2 linked regions of the Azotobacter salinestris genome follow. The protein of the gene in region 1 interacts with the protein of each later gene in a pairwise test. Links are inferred from orthologs where the notes say so. Each region holds a gene or a part of one and is shown on either strand. Other genes may lie near its edges.

What was found.
Region 2: the proteins of bioB (region 1) and GCU53_RS04505 interact in binary tests that used the Escherichia coli proteins (3 or more experiments, as listed by UniProt). The link is inferred for Azotobacter salinestris from one-to-one orthologs.

What each region holds. Positions count from the first base shown.
Region 1 is NZ_CP045302.1:2,085,538-2,090,276, forward strand. What follows is about bases 1,972-4,739. They hold bioB (biotin synthase BioB), read right to left. Parts: upstream 3,998-4,739; coding sequence 2,945-3,997; downstream 1,972-2,944. Other genes in these bases: bioF (8-amino-7-oxononanoate synthase), read right to left, coding at 1,972-2,828; GCU53_RS09810 (ComF family protein), read left to right, coding at 4,110-4,739. In the rest of the region: GCU53_RS09785 (CDP-alcohol phosphatidyltransferase family protein), read right to left, coding at 1-44; malonyl-ACP O-methyltransferase BioC, read right to left, coding at 129-932; GCU53_RS09795 (alpha/beta fold hydrolase), read right to left, coding at 925-1,647; more of bioF, read right to left, coding at 1,644-1,971. UniProt on the Escherichia coli protein: Catalyzes the conversion of dethiobiotin (DTB) to biotin by the insertion of a sulfur atom into dethiobiotin via a radical-based mechanism.
Region 2 is NZ_CP045302.1:939,547-944,392, forward strand. The notes cover bases 734-3,608. They hold GCU53_RS04505 (class II glutamine amidotransferase), read right to left. Parts: upstream 2,625-3,608; coding sequence 1,842-2,624; downstream 734-1,841. Other genes in these bases: GCU53_RS04500 (vWA domain-containing protein), read left to right, coding at 734-1,813; GCU53_RS04510 (hypothetical protein), read right to left, coding at 2,658-3,113; GCU53_RS04515 (S9 family peptidase), read left to right, coding at 3,218-3,608. In the rest of the region: GCU53_RS04495 (AAA family ATPase), read left to right, coding at 1-582; more of GCU53_RS04500, read left to right, coding at 635-733; more of GCU53_RS04515, read left to right, coding at 3,609-4,846.

The sequences.
Region 1 (4,739 bases):
AGCAGGTTCTGGAAACGCGGCTTGAGCTGGTAGATGGAGGGCATGGGCAGGGTCCGTTGCCGGGGGCTTTCCCGAGGGTAGCGCACGATAGCCGCCCTGCCCGGCCGGCGTCCATGTGCCGCGTGCGCCTACTCCGCGCGCCGGCGCAGCACCCCGTAGACCGGCAGCCAGGTGGCCGGAAGCCCCTGGGGCGTGCGCAAGCGCTCGTAGGCCTCGACCAGCGCTAGCAGCCGTGCGCGGCCGGTGAGGCCGTCCGGGCGGCCGGGGTTGAGGTTGTGGGCGCCGAGGGCCTTGAGTTCGTGGGCCAGATGGCGCAGGTCGCGGTAATGCAGCACGCACGTCTCCAGGCGCAGGTCGAGGACGTCGAGGCCGCTGTCGGCACACAGCTGCCGGTAGTCCCGGAAACGGCGGAAGTGGTTGACGTGGACGAAGCCGTCGACCGCCTGCCAGCTGTCCTGCAACTCCTGCAGGGTGCCGGTGCACAGGCTGCTGAAGGCCAGCACGCCGCCCGGACGCAGCACCCGGCGCGCCTCGGCGAGCACGGAGGCGAAGTCGCCGCACCACTGCAGCGCCAGGCTGGAGAAGACCAGATCCTGGCTGGCGTCGGCCAGCGGCAGATGCTCGGCATCGCCGCAGACGAAGTGCGCCGCGCCGCCGCGTGGCCGGGCGTGACGCAGCATGCCCTCGGCGAGATCCAGCGCCATGCCCTGCCCGGCGGGGAAGCGCTCGGCCAGCGCCTGGGAGAAATGGCCGGTGCCGCTACCCAGGTCGACCCAGCGCTGCGCGCGCATGCCGGCCGGCAGGCGGGCCAGCAGTTCGCTGCCGACCGCGCGCTGCAACCCGGCCACCTCGTCGTAGCTGGCGGCGGCACGGGAGAAGGAGGCGGCGACCCGGCGCTTGTCCGGCAGCGGGTTCTGGGGGGTGTCAGTCATCGTCGGCCTCGCGGATGAAGGCGGCCAGCCGCGCGGCGAGCGCCTGCGGCCGTTCGAGAACGAAGGCATGGCCGCTGCCGGCGATGCGCTCGACCGCGCCGTGCGGCAGCAGGGTCTGCAGCGGTTCGGCGGCGGCCGCCGGCACCAGGGCGTCGGCCTCGGCCAGCAGGTGCAGCTGCGGGCCGGCGAAGGCCGCCAGCGCCGCACGGTTGTCCAGCGCGGCGAGCACCGTGAGGCCGGCGAGGCGCTGCGCCGTTTCCTCGGCCGGGATGCCCTGGTTGAGCTGGCGCGACAGGGCGCGGGCCTCGGCGCAGCCCTGGCTGCAGAGCAGCGCGAAGCGCTTGAGGATGGCCGCGGCGTCTCGGGCGCAGCCGTCGCGGAAGGTGGCGAAGGTGTCCCGGGTCATCGCCTGCGGCCAGTCTTCGCGGGCGACGAAGCAGGCGTTGCTGGCCAGGGTGAGCAGTCCGCGGCAGCGTGCGCCGCGCCGCGCCGCCAGCGCCGTGGCGAGCATGCCGCCCAGCGACCAGCCGCCGAGCCAGACATTCTGCGGCAGGCGGGCGTCCAGCTCGGCGAGCCAGCTCTCGGGATCGCCCGCGCCCGGCGCCGGCAGGTCGGCCAACCCGACATCCACGCCCTGCTCGCGCAAGGCGCCGATCAGCGGCTCCAGGGCGGCCGGGCCGAGGCCCCAGCCGGGCAGCAGGATCAATCGGCTCATGCATCATCCTCCGGCAGCAGCGCCCGGCACTCGCCCAGCGCGGCGAGCAGGCGGTCGAGCTGCTCCTCGCTGTGGGCGGCTGAAAGGGTCACCCGCAGCCGCGCGGTGCCGGCCGGCACGGTCGGCGGACGGATGGCGCCGACCAGGAAGCCGCGCTCGCGCAGCAGGCGGGAGAAGTCCATGGCGCGGGCGCTGTCGCCGATCACGAGCGGCTGGATCGGCGTCGGGCTGTCCATCAGGGTCAGGCCCAGCTCGGCTGCGCCGGCGCGGAAGCGGGCGATCAGGCGGTTCAGGTGCTCGCGGCGCCAGCCTTCGCTGCGCAGCAGCTCAAGGCTCTTCAGGGTCGCACAGGCCACCGCCGGCGGCTGGCTGGTGGTGTAGATGTAGGGCCGGGCGAACTGGATCAGCGTCTCGATCAGCGCCTCGCTGCCGGCGACGAAGGCCCCGGCGGTGCCGAAGGCCTTGCCCAGGGTGCCGACCAGCACCGGCACTTCGTCGAGGCCCAGGCCGAAGTGCTCGACGATGCCGCCGCCATGGGCGCCCAGCGGGCCGAAGCCGTGGGCGTCGTCGACCATGACCCAGGCGCCTTTCTCTCTGGCGGTAGCGCAGAGCGCCGGCAGGTCGGCCAGGTCGCCGTCCATGCTGAACACCCCGTCGGTGACCACCAGGGTGTTGCCGACAGCCTTGTCCAGACGGGCGGCGAGGCTCGCCGGATCGTTGTGCAGGTAGCGCGAGAAGCGCGCCCCGGAAAGCAGCCCGGCATCCAGCAGGGAGGCGTGGTTGAGGCGGTCCTCCAGCACCGTGTCGCCCTGCCCCACCAGCGCCGTCACCGCCGCCAGATTGGCCATGTAGCCGGTGGAGAACAGCAGCGCACGCGGGCGGCCGGTGAACTCGGCGAGCGCCTCCTCCAGTTCGTGGTGCGGGGTGCTGTGGCCGATCACCAGATGCGAGGCACCGCCGCCAACGCCCCACTTCTCGCCCCCCTGCTGCAGGGCGCGGATCACCTCGGGATGGTTGGCCAGCCCCAGGTAGTCGTTGGAACAGAAGGCCAGCAGCGGCCGGCCGCCGACGACCACCTCCGGCCCCTGCGGGCTGTCCAGCAGCGGGCGCTGGCGGTAGAGGTGCTCGGCGCGGCGGGCAGCGAGGCGGGCGGCGAGGCGGGCGGCGAGATCAAAGCTCATTGGACTATCCGCAGGGGTAAGGGACGGTGGATAACCGCAAGCGGGTTATCCACCCTACGAACAGGTTTCGGCCTGCGTAGGGTGGATGGCGCTTTATCCATCTACCAAGCGAAGGATCAGGCCGAGGTCGCGTCGTAGAACAGCGCGCTGTTCTTCTGCTCGATCAGCGCCTGCTCGATGGCCGCCTGGTGCACCTCGTCGGCATGCCCCTCGCGCTCCTCCGGCTGGATGCCGAGGCGGGCGAACAGCTGCATGTCCTTCTCCGCCTCGGGGTTGCCGGTGGTCAGCAGGCGCTCGCCGTAAAAGATCGAGTTGGCGCCGGCGAAGAAGGCCAGGGCCTGCATCTGGTCGTTCATCTCGGAACGGCCGGCGGACAGCCGCACGTGGGATTTGGGCATCATGATCCGCGCCACGGCGAGGGTGCGGATGAAGTCGAAGGGGTCGACGTCCTCGGCGTTCTCCAGCGGGGTGCCCTGGACCTTGACCAGCATGTTGATCGGCACCGATTCCGGGTGCTCCGGCAGGTTGGCCAGTTGGATCAGCAGGCCCGCGCGGTCGTCGAGGGACTCGCCCATGCCGAGGATGCCGCCGGAGCAGATCTTCATCCCCGCCTCGCGCACGTGGGCCAGGGTTTCCAGGCGCTCGGCGTAGGTGCGGGTGGTGATGATGTTGCCGTAGAACTCCGGCGAGGTGTCGAGGTTGTGGTTGTAGTAGTCGAGGCCGGCCTCGGCCAGCGCCCGGGTCTGCTCGCGGCTCAGGGTGCCGAGGGTCATGCAGGTCTCGAGGCCCAGGGCCTTCACGCCCTTGACCATCTCCAGCACGTAGGGCATGTCCTTGGCGGAAGGGTGCTTCCAGGCGGCGCCCATGCAGAAGCGGGTGGAGCCGATGGCCTTGGCCTCGGCGGCGGCCTGGATGACCTTCTGCACCTCCATCAGCTTGGCCTTGTCCAGGCCGGTGTTGTGATGGCCGGACTGCGAGCAGTACTTGCAGTCCTCCGGGCAGGCACCGGTCTTGATCGACAGCAGGGTCGACACCTGCACGCGGTTGGGGTCGAAGTGCTGGCGGTGCACCGTCTGCGCCTGGAACAGCAGGTCGTTGAACGGCAGCTCGAACAGGGCCCGGACCTCGTCGAGGGTCCAGTCGTGGCGCAGGGGAGCGGTGGCACTCATGGGTTCTTCCTTGCAAGAAGGGCCCGGGCGGTCGGGCGTTCGGTCGACAAGCCACGACCTGCTAGAGTGCGTGGCGCTATAGGGATGAGCGGCATAAGTTTAGGGAAGCCCGATGCGCTGTCAACCAAACCCATTGAAAGCGGTTTACAACTGGTTAAAAAACAATCAGAACTGTCTCTTGTGCGACGAGCCGGCCGAAACCGGCCTGCCGCTGTGCACCAGCTGCGAGGCCGAACTGCCGTGGCTCGGCGCGCATTGCACGGTCTGTGCCCTGCCGCTGCCGGTGGCAGGCCTGGTCTGCGGCGCCTGTCAGAAAACGCCGCCGGCCTTCACCCGGGTGGAGGCGCCCTGGCGCTACGCCTTTCCGGTCGACACCCTGATCGCCCGCTTCAAGCACCAGGCACGCTGGCCGCTGGGCCGGCTGCTCGGCGAGCTGCTCGCCCGCCATCTGCAACATGCCTTCGCCGAGGGCCTGCCGCGCCCCGACTGCCTGCTGCCGGTGCCTCTGGCGAAAGGCCGCCTGCGCCGGCGCGGCTTCAACCAGGCGCAAATGCTCGCCCGCTGGCTGAGCCAGTCACTGCAATTGCCGGTGGAGGAAAACCTGCTGCAGCGCCCGCAGGACACCCCGGCCCAGCAGGAACTGGATGCCGCCACCCGGCGCCGCAACCTGCGCGGCGCCTTCGCCCTAGCCGATCACGCGGCGGTCGCCGGCCGCCACCTGGCGCTGGTCGACGATGTGCTG
Region 2 (4,846 bases), 1.1 Mb from region 1 along the record:
CACGACGTGCGCAACTACATCCGCAAGGGCAAGCTGTGGGAAGCCTTCGAGGCCGAAGAACGGGTGGTCCTGCTGATCGACGAGGTCGACAAGGCCGACATCGAGTTCCCCAACGACCTGCTGCAGGAACTCGACCGCATGGAGTTCTTCGTCTACGAAACCGGCGAGACCATCAGGGCCCGCCAGCGGCCGATCGTGGTCATCACCTCGAACAACGAGAAGGAACTACCCGACGCCTTCCTGCGCCGCTGCTTCTTCCACTACATCGCCTTCCCCGACCGCGAGACGCTGCAGAAGATCGTCGATGTGCATTTTCCCGGCCTCGGGAACGAGCTGGTGGCCGAGGCGCTGGACGTGTTCTTCGAGGTGCGGGAGATCCCCGGACTGAAGAAGAAACCCTCCACCTCCGAGCTGGTCGACTGGCTGAAGCTGCTGCTGGCCGACGACATCGACCTCGCGGCGCTGCGCGAGCGCGATCCGACCAAGGCCATCCCGCCGCTGGCCGGCGCCCTGGTGAAGAACGAGCAGGATACGCAGCTGCTGGAGCGCCTGGCCTTCATGACCCGCCGCGCCGGGCGCTAGGGCAACCCTGCGCGGTCACCCGCCCCACGCAATGTCTGACCGGAGCATCCCCATGCTGCTCAACCTGTTCAACGAAATGCGCGCGGCCAAGGTGCCGGTTTCGCTGCGCGAGCTGCTCGACCTGATCGAGGCGCTCGAGCAGCGGCTGGTGTTCGCCGACATGGATGCCTTCTACTTCCTCGCCCGCACCATCCTGGTCAAGGACGAGCGGCACTTCGACAAGTTCGACCGGGCCTTCACCGCCTATTTCCAGGGTCTGGAGAACCTCGACGCCCTGCTCGAGACGCTGATCCCCGAGGAATGGCTGCGCAAGGAGTTCCAGCGCCTGCTGACCGACGAGGAGAAGGCGCAGATTCAGTCCCTGGGCGGCCTCGAGCAGTTGCTCGAGACCTTCAGGAAACGCCTGGAGGAGCAGAAGGAGCGGCATGCCGGCGGCAGCAAGTGGATCGGCACCGGCGGCACCAGTCCCTTCGGCTCGGGCGGCTACCATCCCGAGGGCATCCGCGTCGGCGAGGCCGGCGAGCGCCAGGGCAAGGCGGTCAAGGTCTGGGAGCAGCGCGAATACCGCAACCTCGACGATCAGGTCGAGCTGGGCACGCGCAACCTGAAGATGGCGCTGCGCCGCCTGCGCAGCTTCGCCCGCCAGGGCGCGGCCGAGGAACTCGACCTCGACGCCACCATCGCCCATACCGCGCGCGACGCCGGCCTGCTCAACATCCGGATGCGTCCGGAACGGCACAACAGCGTGAAGCTGCTCCTGCTGCTGGACATCGGCGGCTCGATGGACGCCCACGTGAAGGTCTGCGAGGAGCTTTTCTCCGCCTGCCGCAGCGAGTTCAAGCACCTGGAGCACTACTACTTCCACAACTTCATCTACGAAACCCTGTGGAAGGACAACCGCCGGCGCCACTCCGAGCGCATCGCGACCCACGACCTGCTGCACAAGTACGGGCCGGACTACAAGGTGGTGTTCGTCGGCGACGCCTCCATGTCCCCCTACGAGATCCTCCAGCCCGGCGGCAGCGTCGAGCACTGGAACGAGGAGCCCGGCCTGGTGTGGATGCAGCGCCTCACCGAGACCTACCGCAAGCTCATCTGGATCAACCCGTCCCCGGAGCGTGCCTGGAACTACGGCAGCTCTGTGCAGATCGTCCGCGAACTGGTCGGGCAGCACATGTATCCCCTGACCCTGAGCGGACTGGAGGAAGGCATGCGCTATCTGGCCAAGTGAAACCGGTCGGGCCGGCAGAAGAAGCGGCTCAGGCCGGACCGACCTCGCCGCGGGCGACGCACTCGCCCAGCTGCCACAGCGTCCACTCCCCCGGCCGGTGGGCGAGCCAGGTCTCGTTGGCGGTCAACGGCTCGGTGGCCAGCACCGTCACCACGTCGTTCGGGGTCGTTTCGGCCTGGAAGTCCACGGTCAGGTCGGCGTCCTTCAGCCGCGCCGGACCGAAGGGCGCCCGGCGGGTGATCTCCGCCAGCTTGGTGGTGCAGAAGCTGAACAGCCATTCGCCATTGCCCAGCAGGCAGTTGAATACGCCCCTGGCGCGGTACTCGTTGCAGGCCGCCACTAGGACCGGCAGCAGCGCCTGCGCCTGCGCCGGCTCGGGAAAGGCCTGGCGCACCCGGTTGAGCAGGTCGCAGAAGGCGCGCTCGCTGTCGGTGTCCCCCACCGGCCGGTAGAAGCCCGCCGGCGGCTGGAAATCCGCCAGTTGACCGTTGTGGGCGAAGCACCAGTTGCTCCCCCAGAGCTCGCGCACGAAGGGATGGGTGTTGGCCAGGCAGATGCGCCCGACGTTGGCGTGGCGGATATGGCCGATGACCAGTTCGCTCTTGATCGGGTAGCGCTGCACCAGACGGGCCACCTCGGAGTCGGCGCTCGCCGCCGGATCCTGGAACAGCCGCACGCCGCGCCCCTCGTAGAAGGCGATGCCCCAGCCGTCGCGGTGCGGCCCGGTGCGCCCGCCGCGCTGCATCAGGCCGGTGAAGCTGAAGACGATGTCGGTCGGGACATTGGCACTCATGCCGAGCAATTCGCACATCGCATGGCTCCTCGCAGTCGGCCGGTTCCGGGTTCAGAAGCGCGGGCCGGCACGCATCCCCTGCCGCCGCCCGGCCGGCCCGCCGGCCTCGCCGTGGGCCATCAACTCGCGCATGGTCGGCTCGTACTCGGCCGCCGCCGGATCGTCCGAATCGCTCCGGCGGCGCCAGAACAGCCAGCGCCCCCCGGCCAGCAACAGGTACAGGGCCATGGCGAGCATGCCGTAGAGCGCCAGATCGGCCACCGCACGCCAGGCGTTGTTGCCGACGCCGAACAGCAGGTCGAGAGCGGTGATGGCGATGGCCGGAGCGAACAGCTCCTTGCCCGGATCGACGATGGTCGGAGTCAGCAGCAGCACCGTCACGATCACCCGCAACGGTTCGCCCAGCCAGCGCCACATCCAGCGGGTCAGGCGGAACCAGACCAGCAGGCAGCCAAGCGCGGCGATGCCGTAGGCGGACCAGGCAAGCAGATAGTCGTTCTCGATCATGACGGTGTGAGACTGGAGGAAGGGTGCTTATCATAACGACATTTCCCCGCCGCGGCGCCACTGCCGGAAGTCGCGCCGTCGGACGCCAGCTGTCAGGAGCCGCCATGCCGCAAGCCCCCTTCGCCCGTGTCGAGAGCCATTCCGCCGACCCCTACCGCTGGCTGGAGCAGCGCGACGCCTCGGAGGTGCTCGCCTATCTGGAGGCGGAGAACGCCTACCTGGAGGCCGAACTCGCCGATGTCGGCGCGTTGCGCGAGTCCCTTTTTGAGGAGATCAAGGGCCGCATCCGCGAAACCGACCTGTCCCTGCCGGTCCCCTGGGGTCCCTGGCTCTACTACCAGCGCACCACGGCCGGCGATGAATACCCGCGCCACTACCGCTGCCCGCGCCCGACGGACGGCTCGCTGCGCACGGACGACAGCCGCGAGGAACTGCTGCTCGACCCCAATGCCCTGGCCGACGGTGGCTACCTGTCGCTCGGCGCCTTCGAGATCAGCCCCGACCAGCGGCGCCTGGCCTACAGCCTGGATACCAGCGGCGACGAGATCTACCGGCTGTTCGTCAGGGAACTGGACAGCGGCGCGCTGCACGAACTGCCCTTCGAGGACTGCGACGGCAGCATGACCTGGGCCAACGACAGCGAAACGCTGTTCTTCGCCGAGCTGGACGACACCCAGCGCCCGCACAAGCTGTACCGCTACCGGCTCGGCGCCGAGGAGGCCGAGCTGGTATTCAACGAACCGGACGGACGCTTCTTCATCCACTGCTACCGCGCCAGCTCCGAGCGCCAGTTGATCCTCCTGAGCAACAGCAAGACCACCTGCGAGGCCTGGGCGCTGGACGCCGCGCGTCCGCAGGAGGCCTTCGTCTGCCTGGCGCCGCGTCTGGAGGGTCACGAATACTACCCCGACCACGGGCGCATCGACGGCGACTGGGGCTGGCTGATCCGCACCAACCAGGACGGCATCGAGTTCGCCGTCTACCAGGCCCCCGAGGGCGCACCGAGCCGAGAACACTGGCGGCCGCGGATCGGCCACGACGAAACGCGGATGATCGAGGACCTCAGCCTGAACGCCGCAGGCTTCGTCCTCAGCCTGCGCGAGCAGGGCCTGCCGATCGTCGAGGTGCACCCGGCCGACGCCACGCCCTACCGCGTCGAACTGCCGGATGCCGCCTACAGCCTGGACGTGCAGGACACCCTGGAGTTCGACAGCCCGGTGATCCGCCTGCGCTACGAGGCGCTCAACCGCCCGGCGCAGATCCGCCAGCTGGATCTGGCCGGCGGCGCCCAGCAGGTGCTCAAGGAAACCCCGGTGGAAGGTCCGTTCGATGCCGACGACTACCTCAGCCTGCGGCTCTGGGCCGAAGCGGCCGACGGCGCGCGCATTCCGGTCAGCCTGGTCGCCCGTCGCGACGTCCTCCAGGGCACGGGGGAGAGACGCCCCGCCCCACTCTATCTCTATGGCTACGGCGCCTATGGCGAGAATCTCGACCCCTGGTTCTCCCATGCCCGGCTGAGCCTCCTGGAGCGCGGCTTCGTCTTCGCCATCGCCCACGTGCGCGGCGGCGGCGAACTGGGCGAGGCCTGGTACCGCGCCGGCAAGCTCGAACACAAGGAAAACACCTTCGGCGACTTCATCGCCGTGGCCGAACGGCTGATCGCCGAGGGCTTCACGTGCGCCGACCGGCTGGCGATCAGCGGCGGCAGCGCCGGCGGCCTGCTGATCGGCGCC